2 regions of the Bradyrhizobium sp. 157 genome follow, and region 2 is predicted to be linked to the other one. Evidence: riboswitches for the same ligand, from Rfam matches in the RefSeq annotation. Region 2 holds a riboswitch; the other holds the start of a gene.

Region 1 (3,280 bases), on a different contig from region 2:
AAGTCGCGGCTACTCCGCCGCGGCTTATCGATCACGACACCCTCAATCGGAACTTCCGCGAGCGTGCCAGCATCGACGATCTCGAGACTCAAGCCTAGCTCGCGTGCCAGAACGGAAATTGCGGCGCCACCCGACGCGAAGTTGGACATCATCGCGATCGTGACTTCCTGCGGATACGCCGATACGCCCTGAGCGACGATCCCGTGATCGCCGGCGAAGACGATGATCGGCACGCGTTGAGCCCGCGGCTGCTCCGTTTGTTGCAGACCGGCGAGTTCGATCGCGAGATGCTCGAGCCGGCCGAGCGCGCCGTCCGGTTTGGTAAGTTCAGCTTGGCGGGCCAGCGCTGCATCGCGATGGATGGCCGAAACGTCGGGGCACTCCTGGTAGACCCACTCCGGTAGCATGATGTCCTGCCGTTAGATGTTAACGCTAGCGAGCGAGCCCGTTCGCGGGTAGCCGCTTGAGAATGTAGCTGTCCATGATCCAGCCATGCCTTCCGCGCGCTTGCTGTCGCGCGGCGACGATGCTTGGACCCACTTCGGCGAGCGCACCTGACATCGTGATCTCCTCACGCATGCCAAGATAGGCGCCCCACCAGATGTGCAGCCCTGCCGGATCGAGCGACTGAAACGCCGCGCCGCCATCTAGCATCACGACCACCGTGTTCGTGCCGTGGGGCCAGCCACCTTCGCGCAGCCGCCGTGCCGTTGTCACCAGGAAAGGCTCGCCTATGTCGTTCAGCGGCAGCGAATGTGCCGCGCAAAGCGCCTGGATTGACGTGATACCGGGGACCACTTCGATGGCTGGCGACGGATCGAGCCTTCGCGCGATCCGCAGGCTCGAGTCGTATAGCGAAGGATCTCCCCAGATCAGCAGGGCAACTCGCCCCTCACTCCCGAGATGCTGCGCAATTTCCTGCGACCAGGTCGCCGCTAGGGCATCGTGCCATTCGTCCACTCCTTTGCGGTAATCTCCTTGGCGGGCGTCACGCACGGGTATGACGAACTCGGCGATCCGCGTCCGGTCGTTCGAAAGCACCTGGGCGCAAATCGTCCACCGCAATTCAGCGAGATCAGATTTCACGTCCCCCTTGCGCGGGATGAGGACGAGGTCGGCGGCGTTGATCGCGCGCACCGCGGCAAGCGTTAGCTGCTCGGGATCGCCGCAACCGATTCCTATCAGGGAGAGCGTCAGCATAAGTTATGCGGAGGGCGGCCGCTGCCTGCGACCACCTTCACTTAACCTTACGTGGCGTTGTGCAGGCGGTAGGTGACGAAACCGTCCGCTGTCACGCCACGCAGCGATTTCGCCAGTGCGAGCACGGTCAGATCAGCCAGCGGCTCGATGACCACGACGGCCGCGTAGGAAGCGGCGAAAGATGCGATGGAAGTGAGGTTCTCGGCGGCAAAGCCAGCACCATACAGCGCCCAGAAAGCGACCCACGTCACGATGCCGGATTGATAGGCGGCCGAAAGCGCCAGTGCTTGGCGATACTGCAGGTCTACATAGGCGGTGTTGCAGGGAATAATCCGCCCGGCCAGCGCCCAGATCGCAATCAGCGGCACCAGCAACGTGGTCACATTCATGCCGTATTGCGGCAGGTCGGCCGGTGCGAAGAATAGCCCCTGAAGCAGAAGACCAAGGGCCAGCCCGAACGCGGCCGGCGCTGCACCGAACAAGAGGAACAGCGTCGAGCCGAGAATGAAATGTACCTCAGAGACCCCGACCCGGAAATGCGGCAGGAGTTCGAAGAATGAGAAGACCAGGACCGTTGTTGCGACGATGCGCACCGCTAGTGAAGCGATTCCCTGCTCGCGCACGGTCTCTGCCGCAAGCTTCAAAGTGCAGCCACCGGCGACGGCACCTGTCGCGTAGCCCAGCACGAGCTTGGCGCCCGTAACGATACTTGGTTCGATATGCATATCTACGTCCCTTCTGCCGTCCCACCCGACGGCGTTGGTGTTAAAAGCTGCAGGGTAGGTCTCCTGGCTCGCGGTTCGAAACGGGTCTCCTTCCATCCCCAGCCTGACGGCCAGTGGCGGACCGGAGCCCTCATCGCTAACAGGCGCGGGGACGGCCGGGTCTTCAGGCGCCGCAACTAGGTCCGCCCTTCGCCATTCCTGATTATGCTCCGGCTTCGAGTACCATGCCTGTACTGTGTGCGCCTTTCGACGAGGACGCGTCAAGGGGCACGCGAGATCGGACGACGGCATCATCAACACGGAGTCTCTCCCGCCAGCGCGCCGAAAAGAATGAGCGCTGGCGTCGTTGCGGCGCCACTTTCCGCGAGCTGCTCTGCGAGCTTCGCAATCGTCATACGGACAAGCCGCTCTTCGGCGCCGCCGAGAGACTCGGCAATCACCGACGGCGTATCGGGGCCCATGCCGTGCTCGATCAGCCTTGCCACGAGCGCCGGAAATGTCCGTTTGCCCATGTAGACCACGGTTGTCGCTTCCTGATCGGCCAGGGCCGCCCAATTGAGATTTGCGGGCAATTGGCCAGTGACGTCAGCGCCGGTCACGAACTGGACGCGGCGCGAGGTATGCCGGCGGGTCAGTGGAATGCCGAAGCGCGCCGCCGCAGCGCAGGCTGAGGTAACGCCCGGAATGATCTCGTAGGTGACGCCCGCCGCGCGCAGCACCTCGATCTCCTCTTCAAGCCGACCGAAGATGCCGGCGTCTCCCGATTTCAAGCGAACGACTCGGGCACCTGCGGCGGCGTAGTCGATGAGCAGCCGGTTGACGTGTTCCTGTTTGGCCGAGGGCCGGCCCGCACGTTTGCCAACCGCCACCAGATTGGCGCCGGGGCGGGCGTGATCGAGGATCGCGCCCGAGGCAAGGTCGTCATAGAGCACGACATCGGCGGCGCGCAGACGCGCGGCCGCCTTGAGCGTCAGGAGCTCGGGATCGCCTGGACCAGCCGAGACAATGGAAACAAAGCCGCTCACCTGTCCTCCGCAATGAGGTGGAAGAACGTGCCAGTAGTGTACCCGCGCCGCGAGCCGGTCTCCGCAACGACCGCGCCGGTCGCGTCACGCACGATAGCCAGGGGTTTATCGGGCTGAGAGACAATCGTGGAGTAATGGAATTCATGGCCACGCAGACGCGCGCCGGCCTGATGTCCAGGCATTGAGACTGTAAGCTCAGCAAGTCGGTAGCCCAGATGCATGCGACGTTGAGCAAAACTCGTTTCCAGGCCGAGTAATCCCATCATCTCGTGACGCACGTCGTTGGCGTCGATCAAGGCGGAGCCCAGCACCATATAGCCCCCGCATTCG
Region 2 (3,280 bases):
CCATCCTCTGGTCAGCCTGGACCTGAGGCTCGGCGAGGGATCTGGTGCCGCGCTCGTACTGCCGCTGGTGCGGCTCGCATGCGCCCTGCACAACGGCATGGCGACCTTTGCGCAAGCCAACGTGCCGGATCGGCCGGCCTGATGACGGCGCTTCAAGCAGCGCGCTGATTGACCGATAGCACCCGCCAGCCATTCGACAGCCGATCGATGCGAGTGAGGAAGAGCGGGTCGATGACGAAGCGGAGGGCAGCCTACGGGGTGAGGTCAAGTGCGATGCACAGCGCAGCGCGGATGGTGCCGGAATGGACGACAAGGATTGCCGGTCCGGTCCCGATCTGATCGAGGCCCTGCCGAACCCTGACAATCTGATCTTCAAAGCTTTCGCCGCCCGGCGGCCGGGAGCGAGCCGGATCGCTCCAGAACTTTGCGTAGCCTTCGCGGCCGGCAGCGGCGAGATCGTCGTGGCGCTGCCCGGTCCAGTCGCCAAAATCCTGCTCGCGGAATTCGGGCACCAGGATCGGGTCACGCCCCAGCGCACGCGCCGTGTCGACGGTTCGTCGCGACGGGCTTGCGTAGCTTGCGGCGTCCTGCGGCAGATGCCGTCTCAGCGCTTCAAGTTGCGTCCGGTCGTTGAGATCCGCGGGGGCGTCCGAGGCATGGATCGTCCCTGCGACGCCATTGACGACGGCATGCCGGACCAGCCAGAGGAAGGTGTCCCCTTCCATTCAACGTCTCCACCTACGTCAGAGCAGTAACGCGATAGCACGCTCCGGTAAGCAATTGTCAATGTAGAGATCGCTGCGACAAGGACACCGAGACTGCACATTGACTCCGTGCTCGTCTTAATCCTAGATGCACGCGACGGTTTCCCCTTACGGGGGTGAAAAGGGAATGCGGTGCGAGGAGGTTTCCTCAATGCCGTAGCTGCCCCCGCAACTGTGAGCGGAGAATGTTGCGTCACGAGCCACTGGGCATCTCGGTCCCGGGAAGGCGACGCAAGGTAACGACCCGCAAGCCAGGAGACCTGCCGTCAGCCGTGGTCACACGCGAAGATATCGGTCGGGGAGTACAGACATTCGGCTTCACCCGAGGCTTAGCAAGCTGGAGGTTGAGACCTGGGTCGCTGTGACGTGCCACTGACGTCATACCGAGGTATCAACCATGTCGTCTCTTCGTGCCGCCCGGTCGGGCCAATTCTTGCTCGCATCCGGCGTTCTCTCTTATTTTGCTTCCCTCGACATCTCCGTGGCCTGGGCGCAACAGGCGAGCTCCCGTGAGCAATTGCCACCCGTCGAGATTTATCCGGGTGCCGATCAGAAGCGCAGACCGGCAAGGCCGGCCGGTCGCGACGAACGCGGCGCGCGCCATACGGCGGCAAGCAGAGCCACGTCCGCCGCGACAGCACCGAAGCCTGATGAGCAAGCAATGCAGACGCCGCCGAACACGAACGCTGTCGCCAAGGGCGCTTCGCGTCTTGGCCTGACCGTGCGCGAGATTCCGGCAACCGTCGAGGTGATTTCAGCTGAGACGATCCGTGAGCAAGGCTATCGGACGGTGTCGGAAGTCGCGCAAGGCGCGGTCGGCGTGACGTCCGGTGACAATCCGGCCGAGCCCTCGGCCTTCTCGATGCGCGGCTTCACCAACAGCCAGATCAACGTGCTCTACAACGGCATCAAGATCGGTCCGCAGAACATGACGTCGCGTATCATGGATGCGGCCAATCTCAAGGCAGTGGAGTTTCTGAAGGGACCAGCCTCACTGTTGTCGGGCGAGGGTGCCGCCGGCGGTGCGGTCAATTTCGTGACCAAGCAGCCGCACATCGGGCCGATCCGGAACGAGGCGTACTTCTCCTATGACTCGCTGAATTCGTTCCGGAGCTACTACGGCTCCGGCGGCAGCACCAACATCCAGGGCCTGGACTACCGGTCCGACATCAGCCGCTCCTCACTCAACGGTTTTGCCGATGACACCAACACGAAGACGCTCGACGTATCGGGCCAACTGAATTACCGCATATCCGATAATCTCAAGGTCTGGGGCGCCATCGAATACAAGGAGGACCGTTCGAGGGCCTATTGGGGCGTGCCGCTCGTTCCGGTCGCCTTCAGCGGATCCCATGCCACAGCCGGCATTGTCTCCGGGAGCTACGTCTCGAACTACAACGGATCGAACCTGGGGCCCGTCACGATCGACGACCGCACCTTCAACAACAACTACAACGTTCTCGATAATCGTAACGTGGCGAAGGAGGTGTGGCTTCGCGGCGGCTTCGAGCTCAGGCTCGCACCCGGTCTGACCCTGAAGAGCCAGGCCTATGGCTATGGCGCCGAGCGCGAGTGGCTCAACAACGAAGTTGAGGCGTTCAACGCCAATTCGAACCTGGTCGATCGCGAGCGCTTCTACGTGGCGCATCGCCAGAAGCTCGCAGGCAACATCACCGACTTGACCTGGGATGCGAACATCGTCGGTATGGATAACCGCCTCGTGACGACGGTTGCGGCGAGCGGCCTCGATTTCGTCCGCCCGGGTGCCGCCAACTTCCCCCACGACCTGGTCGCGCTGGTCGATCCCGCGCGTGGATACTACGGCCTGCTGACGACGCAGCGACAGACCGCTCGAATCGACAATGAGTCCCTGTCGTTCGAGGATCGCCTTAAGATCACACGGACATTTGCTCTGGTCGGTGGCCTGCGCATGGAGCATATCGGGCTCGACCGGAATTCGACCGACGCGAACGGCGTGGTGAAGACGGGCTTTCCCTTCTCGAAATCCTGGATGCCGGTGACGGGCCGCATCGGCTACACTTGGGAGGCCGTTCCCGGCCTGACGTTCTTCAGCCAATACGCGACGGGTGCAGACGTGTCGGCCAATAACATTTTTCTGCTCGGGCCGCTCCAGCCGCTCGACCTGACAACGTCGCGGACCTATGAAACCGGCGTGAAGCATCTGTTCTGGGACAACCGGGCGGAGTGGTCGTTCTCAGCCTTCGATATCCTGCGCAAGAATGTCTATGCGGCGGCCGGCGGCATGCAGCTCAACTTCGCCGGACGGCAGGAATCGAAGGGCGTGGAGCTCGCAGCCTCCATGCGCCTGACGGAAGCCTGGCGTGTGTGGGGCAACATCGCCTATATCGACGCGCGCTATGCCGACTACAATTTTGCTGGTGGCTCGTTTTCCGGGAATACGCCGCCGAACGTGCCGCGCGTCGTCGCGAACGCCGGCGCGTCCTACCGGTTCTTCACGCCGTGGCCGGTCGAGCTCGGGGTGATCGGCCGCCATG

The links. A riboswitch is a leader RNA that binds a small molecule or an ion and turns the genes downstream of it on or off. The one in region 2 is predicted to bind cobalamin.
Region 1: another riboswitch for cobalamin. It lies ahead of IVA95_RS04185 (energy-coupling factor ABC transporter permease); the one in region 2 lies ahead of IVA95_RS23515 (TonB-dependent receptor).

The regions. Positions count from the first base shown of each region.
Region 1 covers NZ_JADPKF010000019.1:44,605-47,884, forward strand. Annotated here, with positions in the region: gene cobT (nicotinate-nucleotide--dimethylbenzimidazole phosphoribosyltransferase) at 1-407, opposite strand, end outside; gene cobF (precorrin-6A synthase (deacetylating)) at 433-1,200, opposite strand; gene IVA95_RS04185 (energy-coupling factor ABC transporter permease) at 1,248-1,925, opposite strand; cobalamin riboswitch at 1,961-2,167, opposite strand; gene cobA (uroporphyrinogen-III C-methyltransferase) at 2,219-2,950, opposite strand; gene IVA95_RS04195 (cobyrinate a,c-diamide synthase) at 2,947-3,280, opposite strand, start outside.
Region 2 covers NZ_JADPKF010000086.1:92,118-95,397, reverse strand. Annotated here, with positions in the region: gene cobT (nicotinate-nucleotide--dimethylbenzimidazole phosphoribosyltransferase) at 1-142, shown strand, start outside; partial or broken gene IVA95_RS23520 (histidine phosphatase family protein) at 153-725, opposite strand; cobalamin riboswitch at 846-1,047, shown strand; gene IVA95_RS23515 (TonB-dependent receptor) at 1,162-3,280, shown strand, end outside.